Regions from separate parts of the Salipaludibacillus sp. CF4.18 genome, predicted to be linked through region 1. Evidence: riboswitches for the same ligand, from Rfam matches in the RefSeq annotation. Region 1 holds a riboswitch; the other holds the start of a gene.

Region 1 (5,192 bases):
TCAAGATGAGGGACACATAACTGAGGATTTTCTAATGTCAGCCCAAGCTCATGAATTTATAATTGGATTTGCTGCAGCTTTTCTCTATTTACTAGTCTTTAGTGTACTAGGTTATTTATTTGGGATGCTAATTCAATCTAACAAAGCTCTGCAAGTAATCATTCTGGTTGTATTTTTAGGTGGATTGATGATCAATTCAGGTGAGCAAGGTATGATAATTTCGATAATTAATTTTTTCATGATGGAATCATCATTCGTATTATTTACTTTAAAAATGATAGTCTCGATATTGATGATCTATTTAAGCACGATTCTCCTTACGAATAAGATGGAGGTGATTCGCTAATGGGGATGCTCATTATTTTAGTTATTATTGGACTGATAGTGTATTTTATGAAAAAAGGAATCGATAATAAGATAATAAGAAGTAACTCTAAAGGTCTGAAGTGGTTGTTCTTAGGTTATTTAAGTATTTTAGTACTTTCAGTACCAGTTGCTTTTTTGCTTCCAATCGAAACAGAATCTTTGAAAGGTGAAATTGCTAAGGGCGATGTAGTGTATGAACAAGATATCTATATTGAAGATGCTCTTTTAAAAGGGGAGATCGAAGAGTTAGTAGATAAAAATAAAACGGAGTTATGGGCATTTGACTACGAGAATGATGTTTTGAATATTGAGCAGAAAGCTGAGGAGTTCTACGTTGCTGTTTATCTGGAGGAAACGTCAGAGTATACAGAAATGATAGAAGCTACTTTTTTTTATCCTAGATTAATTGTAGATGAGTGGGATTTTTCTAATGAAGTAAGTCCAATTAGAGTTGAACTGAAAAATAACTCGCTTAATATTTATGAACCTCTGTCGGTTACGATTAATCACGGAGAGTTCGAGATGGGATTTCCTATGAGTCAATTCTATGGAGAATCGAAGATGATGGGCCGCAGTTCATCATCATCGATGGGGGGACAAATCCTTTATCTCAAGGTGCCTGAAGGTTTAGAAATAGGTGATGATACTAATGTTGATATTATTAAAGTGGAATAGTTTTGTTATATATTTACATTTTGGGACAACTCTATTAAACTTGCTAAAGAGGCAGGTGTTTAGATGGCGATTGTAACAGTGGATTTTGACGGAACACTTTATCAAGGTAACTCATTTAAGGCGATGTTTTTAGTAGCTAAAAAAGAGTTTACAAGGAAAGAGTGGTTGTTAGTCAGTGGGGGAATGGTGAAAGCTGTAGGCCTTGGTGTATGGAAAGGGAAGCAGGTGTTCAGACACACTTTTTTTAAAGCTTTTGCCAAGTCGTTTAAAGGGAAAACAAAACAGGAATTAGATGAGTTTTTCAACCACCTCGTTCTAGCGGGATCAGACGAAGTCCATCAAGATTTAGTGCATACAATACGTGAGCATCAGTCAAAAGGAGATCAAGTGATCATATTGTCTGGAGCGCTAACCCCGTTTCTTGAAGCTTTTATTAGAGAGTTACAATTAGATGTGCCAGTGATAAGTACAGAGATCTTATTTGATGATCAAGGTTATTGTACGGGAGAAATAGGTACGATTGTAAACGGTCAAGAGAAGGTAAGAAAAATTGTTGACTGGATTGGAGAGAAGATGTCTCATGATGAGACTTCTCGTTCAGACGGCGATAATTTATGGGCGTATGCAGATAGTGAGAGCGATCTTCCTTTACTGGAGTTTGTCAATAAACCAGTAGTGGTCAATCCTAACTCTACTATGAAGCAAATTGCCGAAAAAAATCAGTGGCCGGTTTTTTGATATAAGAGTTTGTTCAAAAAGGTAGTCTTTTTTACCTTTTTGAACATCCTATTTAAGCTAGTTCTAACAGTAAAAATAGGTTGGAAAGACATGTTGTTGTATGACGGGACGGTTTACAAACAGCCATCCTTCACTTACAATAAAGGCAACAATATGATAACCGATTCGCACTAGGGGCGCTATAAAGCTGAGATTCAGGTGAAATTCCTGTTAACCCTTTGAACCCGAACTAGGTAATACTAGCGTGGGGAAGTGCAGGTAAGCAACATGTAGCCTGTTTTATTATTCTGCATGAAACTTCACTGCATCTTCCTTATGGGAGGTGCAGTTTTTTATATTTTGGGACTCCCTCCCTGTTATTGGTAGACATATTGAAAAAATGATGTAAGAGGAGGATGCAACATGGAAGGGTTAAGTTGTGGAACAAGTCGTATAGTTGGGTGCCGGTTTTCGGTGTATCCAATGACGGATAATTTTGTGGAAGTAATAAAAGGAGCATTAGAGGAAGTGGATACGTCCAAGGTATGGCAGTCTACAGATGATGTGAGCACGTGTATTCGAGGACGGAGTGAACATGTATTTGACGTGGCTAAAGCGATTTTTATCTATGCAGCAAAGACAGGGGTACATGTGGTCTTTAATGGGACTTTCTCTATTGGATGTCCAGGAGACTCTGACGCGGACACCTATATGTCAGAGGATGATGTCCGCTTAAATGAGAGTGGATCAAATAAAGAACGTGTGGAGGCAGCTTCTCAATTTGCGCTTTATCCGATGAACAACCCGGACTATATGCAAATCATCGCTGAACAGTGTGCTGTAGCTCAAGAACAAGGCACGTTTACGAAAGGCGTTCACTATGCCTCTCGACTTGATGGAGATGCGAATGCTGTTTTCAAAACATTAGAAGAAGTATTTGTGAATACTTCAAAATCGAAGGACCAAAGTCATGTGACAATGACGGCGGTTATTTCAGCAAACAGTCCATCTAAGAAAGATAAATAGGAGGGAGCAACCAAACATGTTGAAGCAATGGAAGTTAAAAGAAATCGTCTTAATGTCAATCTTCGGTGTTGTGTTCGCAGTTATTTATCTCATGTTTTATTTTTTCGGGCAAGGCTTACGTAATTTTCTTACGCCGTTTGGTCTGGCACCATTTGGCTATGAAATTATCTTTGGTATATGGTTCATCGTTTCAATCATTGCAGCATATGTGATTCGAAAACCTGGGGCGGCTTTCTGGTCGGAACTAATAGCTGGAACGGTCCAAGTACTCATAGGAAGTCCAGCAGGTCCACAGCTAATCATATCTGCGGCGATTCAAGGATTGGGAGCAGAAGTGGTTTTTGCTGCAACCAGGTACCGAAACTTTTCACTTTCTGTGCTTATTTTAGCAGGGATGTCGGCAGCTATTTTTAGTTATGCTTGGGGCTGGTTCCAATCTGGTTTAGCGGCGTTAACCCCAGAACTTATCGTTGCCACCTTGGCAGTCCGTATCATTAGTGGTGGATTGTTAGCGGGTCTATTAGGAAAATGGATTAGTGATCAGTTAGCTCAAACGGGAGTTCTTCGCGGATATGCATTAGGAAAGGAGTGGCAGGAAAAACGTGAAAAATCAGCTTAACTACCTAGATGGTTTGCGTGAAAATAGTCATCCTCTTATTCATGTAGAAAAGCTTTCGTTCGATTATGAGAGAATCAAAGAAAGATCGTTAATAGATCAGATTACTTTCTCATTAAAAGAAGGGGAAGTTACGCTGCTTATGGGTGCAAGCGGTTCAGGTAAGAGTACTGTAGCTCTATGTTTAAATGGTTTATTTCCAGAAGCTGTGGAAGGGTATGCGGATGGAGAAATCTATTATAAAGGAAAAAAGGTTCAGGGATTTGAACAAGGAGAGCTGAATCAAAAAATTGGGATCGTTTTTCAAGATCCTGAGAGTCAATTTTGCATGATTACTGTTGAAAATGAATTAGCTTTTACGATGGAAAACATTCGCGTTCCACGGGAAGATATGGTTAGGAGGATGGATAATGTTCTGGAGTCAGTAGGTTTAGAAGGATTCAAGGAAAGGTCTATTCACGAGTTATCGGGAGGACAAAAACAAAAAGTTGCTCTCGCGTCCGTTCTCCTTCTCAAACCAGAGCTTCTCATACTAGATGAGCCAACAGCGAACCTAGATCCATTATCTAGCTTGGAATTTATTAATCTTGTAAATAAATTGCATAAAGAAAGAGGAATGGCTGTTCTAATAATTGAACACCAATTAGATGATTGGCTTCCGTTAACGCAACACGTCCTTGCAATAAGTAAAGAAGGAAAGCTAATCGCCGACGATAGGCCGGAGATTGTCTTCAAGAAACAAAAACGTGAACTAGAGAATGAAGGAATTTATTTACCAAAAGTGGCCTCCAAAAATCTGTGGGGAAAGTCCCCCCAGATTTTTGGACCGTCTGAAGAGGTTATTTCTTTGAAAGGAGTCACATTCGAAAAAAAGAAAAAAATGATATTAAAAGATATTAGTCTCTCACTTGGTACGGGAGAATTTGTGGCGATCGTTGGAGAGAATGGCGCTGGTAAATCTACACTACTTCAACTGATGGCTGGAATTCTTTCAACCATGGAGGGGAGTGTTGATTTTCTTAAGAGGCCTTTAAAGGAGTGGAATGAACAACAACTTCGCCAAGAAATGGGCTTTGTTTTTCAAAATCCGGAACACCAATTTATTACTGATACGGTTTACGATGAGCTAGCCTTTGGTATGAAGTTAAACAACATTCCGATGAAAGAAATGGAAGCTAAAATAAAGGAACTCCTTCATCATTTCCAATTAGAACAAAACCAATGGAGTAATCCTTTTTCTCTAAGTGGGGGGCAGAAACGGCGTCTTAGTGTTGCAACGATGTTGGATGAAACACCGAAACTATTACTTTTTGATGAACCTACCTTTGGTCAGGACGCCCAGACAACCGAGGAACTTATGAAAATTATCCTAGATTTGAAGAATAAGGGAACGACGATTGTTTTCGTCACGCATGATATGGATTTGGTGGATAACTATTGTGAAAAGGTCTTTGTATTAGACCAAGGAGAAATCGCTTATCAGGGACACACACAATCATTTTGGGAGAATGAATCTTTGGTTAGAAAAGCTCATCTCAGACTTCCTTTTCGAATTAGGGCTCTAAAGGCTGGTGATGTCTATGATGTCGTCCATTAACCCAAGCGTTAAAGTTGTAGCTATCCTCATTCCCGGAGTTCTTCTTGGATTTAGTTTCGATATATTCACACCGCTTGCTTATTTGATTTTTATTGTTGCGTTCACCTTTCTTTTTAGCCAAATTTCGATCAAAAAATGGCTGCTAATTTTTGCTCCATTTGTATTCTTATCATTAGGGTTCGCCTGGATGACGAT
Region 2 (5,192 bases), on a different contig from region 1:
TCTTTAATCAGATGCATTGGCACATGACCCGGTCCTTCTACCATCACCTGGACGTCGTGTTTCCAAGCCACCTTTGTCAATTCACCAAGCGTATCTAACTCGGCGAATTGCGCTTCATCGTTTGCGTCCGCAATCGATCCTGGTCGTAATCCATCCCCTAACGAAAAGGAAATATCATAAGCTTTCATAATTTCACAGATCTCTTCAAAATGAGTATATAAAAAACTTTCTTGATGATGGTGTAAACACCATTGGGCCATAATCGAGCCACCACGAGAGACAATTCCAGTCAAGCGTTTGACGGTCAGAGGAATGTAGCGTAATAGAACACCTGCATGAATCGTGAAATAATCGACTCCTTGCTCAGCTTGCTCAATCAATGTATCGCGATACACTTCCCAAGTAAGGTCCTCGGCGACCCCATCTACTTTTTCTAACGCCTGATAAATAGGTACTGTTCCAACAGGAACCGCTGAATTGCGAATAATCCATTCTCTCGTTGTATGAATGTCTTTTCCAGTTGATAAATCCATTATATTATCAGCGCCCCAACGAGTGGCCCACGTCATCTTTTCTACTTCTTTTTCTATAGAGGAGGAAACAGCTGAATTTCCAATATTGGCATTAATTTTGACATGAAAATTACGACCAATAATCATTGGTTCTATTTCTGGATGATTGATATTAGCAGGAATAATTGCACGTCCTAGAGCAACTTCCTCGCGGACAAACTCTACATTTACATTTTCTCTTAGCGCAATAAATTCCATTTCAGAAGTGATCATTCCTTGTCTCGCGTAGTGAAGCTGAGAGACATTTTCTCCTTGTTTTGCACGTAATACGTTTCTCTTTAAACCAGGGAATACTTTTTGCGTCGCCCTTGGATCATTTTCATCTTTATAACCATTATCTTCAGGTTTAATTTTACGAATTTCATACTCCTCCACATCTCCACGGTCTTTAATCCAAGAACTTCGAACGGCAGGTATGCCTTTCGTTATGTCTACAGTATGACTCGGATCCGTATAAGGACCACTTGTGTCATAAACACGTACTGGTGCATTTTCTTCTTCCCCAAAAGTCCCTGTCGTTGGACTTAATTCAATCTCACGCATCGGAACCTTCAAATCGGATTTAGAACCAGTCACATAAACCTTTTTACTGTTTGAAAAATTGGACATAATGGAAATATTTTCTTCGTTGAATGATGCAGTCGACATCTAAATCTCTCCCTTTTTTTAAAAAATAGAGGACCAGACACAGACCACACCATGCGGAAAAGTTTATAAATGTACATGAAAAAGCCGGGCCCCTTATAAAATGGTGGACCCGGCTAATATGCATGCAGAAGTTAATTCGCAATGATAGTAATTCTAACTTCCCTACGCTGGTATGATCCAGATCAGGTCCAAAGAGTCAGGAAACTTTATCGTGTTTCCTTCTCAGCCCAACTTATTGGGCTCCCCTAGTTATTTCTATTCGATTACCCTCAGTATATAGAATTGTTCAGAAAAGTCAAACATATTTTAGGTTTTTCCCCTGTTTCATCCAGTCATTAATTGAAAATACATGGCCTCTTTTATATGTACTTTATTGTTTTATTAGCATGGGAGGTTGTTTGGAGGACTTACCGCTCAGCTTTGTTCGAAGAAAACAACAATCTCTTGAAAACCGATAGTTTTATAAATTAACTTGATAAAAAGGGCACTGGAAAAGTAAACCTTCACTTTTCCAGCGCCCTTCATCATTCATGTATCTTTCAATCTAGTTAACCGATTATTTACTTTTTACGGATCGGGCAGCTTTCTCTGCCTTTTTAAAATCTCTACTATAATGAACTTCCTGGGCGGAACTTAGTCCATTATTTCTATCCGTTAACGTTTGATGCAGTTCCATGATTACATAACCCCTTTCAAATAGCGAGATAGTAATTCCTTTCCCGCTCCTAAAAATAGATAAACATCAGACTTCACTAGAAATAGAACTATTCGCGTCGGCCACACTTATGAACCACCGAACAATTATTTCTCATATTTAAATGCTGAGATTTGTGCGGTTAATTGTTCTGCCATTTTAGAAAGATCAGTAGCCATATTATTCATTTCCTGCATCGCTGCACTTTGTTGTTCCATCGTAGCAGACAATTCTTCTGTACCAGCTGAAGATTGTTCCGTTACACTGGCAATGTTCTCTACATATTCCAAAGCACGGTTACTTCTTTCATTGATACTATTTGTAGAGGATGAAATCGCAACTATTCTTTCTGTTAATTTTTTAATATTGTCCGCAATATCAGTAAATGATTGACCGCTTCCCTCAATGACAGTCTCCCCTTGCTTTACTTCCGTAACAACTTCTTTCATATCTATCGTTGCTTGCTTTGATTCATTTTGAACGGCTTGAATAATTTCTTTAATTTCTTGCGTTGAATTGGTAGTGTCTTCCGCCAGTTTTCTAACCTCATCTGCTACCACCGCAAAACCTTTTCCGTGTTCACCTGCTCGTGCTGCTTCTATTGCTGCATTAAGCGCCAATAAATTTGTTTGTGAAGAAAGATTCTCGATCGCTTGAACAATTTCGGTAATACTATCTGATTTTGCACCTAAGCCTTCGATTGTTCCTGCTGTAGCAATTACTTTTTCTCTGATACGCTTCATCTGAGAAATAGAGTCTTTCACTCTTTCTTCTCCTTGCTTAGAGGAAAGCTCCGTATCTTTTGATGCTTTTTCCATGACCTTTAATTCTTCATTCATGCTAGCCATATCCGCGGATACTTGTTGAACAATATTTAATGTTTCTGCAGTATTCGTTGCTTGAGCACTTGCTCCCGACGCTATTTCTTGAGATGTCGCAGAAACTTGCTCACTTCCTTGTAACATTTCCTTTGAAGATGCAGACAATTCTTCACTAGAAGCAGAAACACTCTCAGAAATGTTTGAAGTCTGAATAATGAGGTTTCGAATACTTTCTCTCATAACATTCATATCGTTCGTCAATTGTCCAATCTCATCTTTCGATTTAACTTCTAGAGGCTCGGTTGTTAAATCCCCGTTAGCGATTTGTGTACTAAAGGCTTGAATTTCTTTTATTGGTCGGGTAATATTTCTACCAATATAAACAGCAATCAGTATACCAACGATCACAGAAACAAGTGATACAATAACTGAAACCCATAGAGAGACAGAAAATTGATTGGCTTGTTTTTGTTGAGCCGCTTGAACATCTGCTGCTGCAATTTCAATGATACGTGCAGTACTTGTTACAATCACTTCTTCAGCCGCTCCTAAAGTATCTAGATTTACTTCTTCACCTGCTTGCACGGTTGGGATGACATCATTAGAAAAAGCCTCGTCTACTACAGTAAATTGAGTGAGGATATTATCAAAAAGCTGTTGTTTCTCTTCCGTATTCATAAATTTTTCCAACTCATCGAAGTACCCTTCTTGATCGCTCATTAATTGTTCATAAATACCAATGAATTCTTCGGCACCGAGAAAAGTATACAATAACAAGTATCGAGATTTATCTCTTGAGATACTTCTTATTTCAGAGGAAAGGTACTGTTCAGTATACGCCTCACTTACTTCCTCCGTCGTTCCTTGAATACTCGTTTGAAAATAACTAATAACCACCATATCAATGTAAAATAGCAATATTACCGCAAAAAAACCTAAAAACAATTTTGTCCCAATCTTCTTCATCGTGCATCCCCCATCAATTTTTCATCTATATTCTATATATCGACAGAATATGACACGCAATTAAGCTTTTGTAATAAAAGTTTTTATTTTTTTACAGCCTTGTTTAATTTTAACTTCACTCTATGATAAAAAACTAGATAACAGCTTTTACAAAGCCACCACCTAGTTTTTTAATTAAAGTTATTATCATAAGCTTATCTTTTTTATAGAGAATTAGGACTGTAGGAAAAAAATCATTTATATCAAATTATATAATCCAGACAAAATTAATAATAACTACTGTCACAATTAAATAGATGATATTAAGGGGAATACCTACTTTCAGATAATCAGAAAAACGATAGCCTCCAGGTCCATACACAATCAAGTTCGTTTGATAGCCGATAGGCGTCGAAAAGCTTGCTGATGCTGCTATGGCTATAGCCACGAAAAATGCCATAGGATCCACTGCCAGCTGGTCTGCAATGGCAAGCGATATTGGAAACATTAATACTGCGGCAGCATTATTCGTTATAATCTCAGTAAACACAGTCGTTAGAAAGTAAACAGCGATAATCGCCCCTAAAACTCCTGCCCCTTCCGTAATCTGGACAAAATGATTAGCAAGTAAAGTAGCTGCTCCTGTTTCCTCTAGCGCAATTCCTATTCCTATCGCACACGCGATTAACAGCAAGACATCAAACTGAATATATTTTCGAGCGCCTTCAAAAGTGACAGTCTTCGTTAAAAAGAGGATCGTCACAGCCAAGACCGCAGCATTTAACATTGGTAAAATACTAAATGCTGCAAGAGATATCATTAAAAGCAATGTTATAACGGTAATAATAGATTTCTTAGGATTCACTATTTCGGGGTCTTCTATTGGTGAAACTAAATAAAAGTCTCCTGAGTTAGACCACCTATTGCTAAAATCCTTGTTAGCTAATAAAAGCAGTGTATCTCCCGCCTTTAATTTAATTTCGCCCACTTTGTTATTTATTCTTTCGTCGTTCCTGTGGACAGCCACTATACCGGCATCATAGTTACTGCGGAATTTACTTTCAATCGCGGTCTGTTGGATTAAAGATGACTGATGGGAAACGACTGCTTCTACTAACTTAGCACTTCCATTTTGCAGGTTTTCTAACTTCAAACTTGTTCCGGTCTCTACTCTTAAGCCTTTTATATTTTGCAATTCAACAATTGTTGATAACAACCCTGTAAAAATTAATCGGTCATTCGCTTTTAGTTTCATAAATGACGGAACGGGAACAATGCGGTCTCCGTTTCTAATTACTTCAATCAGATATAGTCCTTCTAAATTCTTTAATCCCGCTTCTTCGATTGTCTTTCCACTTAGCGGGGAGTCTGTTTCGACTGATGCTTCGGATAAATATTCACGGGAACTTTCATCGAAAGACTCTTCCGAAGTTTTTCTATCCGGTAAAAGCTTATATCCTATCGTAGACATATATAAAATCCCGATCAAACCCGCTGGCAGACTAACAATTG

What was found. Region 1 has a riboswitch for thiamine pyrophosphate ahead of ACHABW_RS04465 (YkoF family thiamine/hydroxymethylpyrimidine-binding protein). Riboswitches for the same ligand answer to the same signal wherever they lie in the genome.
Region 2: another riboswitch for thiamine pyrophosphate. It lies ahead of thiC (phosphomethylpyrimidine synthase ThiC); the one in region 1 lies ahead of ACHABW_RS04465 (YkoF family thiamine/hydroxymethylpyrimidine-binding protein).

What each region holds. Positions count from the first base shown of each region.
Region 1 is NZ_JBIMEV010000004.1:102,258-107,449, reverse strand. Features, by position in the region: gene ACHABW_RS04480 (hypothetical protein) at 1-346, shown strand, start outside; gene ACHABW_RS04475 (hypothetical protein) at 346-1,041, shown strand; gene ACHABW_RS04470 (HAD family hydrolase) at 1,105-1,779, shown strand; TPP riboswitch at 1,942-2,047, shown strand; gene ACHABW_RS04465 (YkoF family thiamine/hydroxymethylpyrimidine-binding protein) at 2,182-2,784, shown strand; gene ACHABW_RS04460 (ECF transporter S component) at 2,801-3,403, shown strand; gene ACHABW_RS04455 (ABC transporter ATP-binding protein) at 3,387-4,997, shown strand; gene ACHABW_RS04450 (energy-coupling factor transporter transmembrane component T family protein) at 4,981-5,192, shown strand, end outside.
Region 2 is NZ_JBIMEV010000029.1:6,264-11,455, forward strand. Features, by position in the region: gene thiC (phosphomethylpyrimidine synthase ThiC) at 1-1,220, opposite strand, end outside; TPP riboswitch at 1,363-1,477, opposite strand; gene ACHABW_RS16185 (YfhE family protein) at 1,777-1,896, opposite strand; gene ACHABW_RS16190 (methyl-accepting chemotaxis protein) at 2,022-3,701, opposite strand; gene ACHABW_RS16195 (SLC13 family permease) at 3,949-5,192, opposite strand, start outside.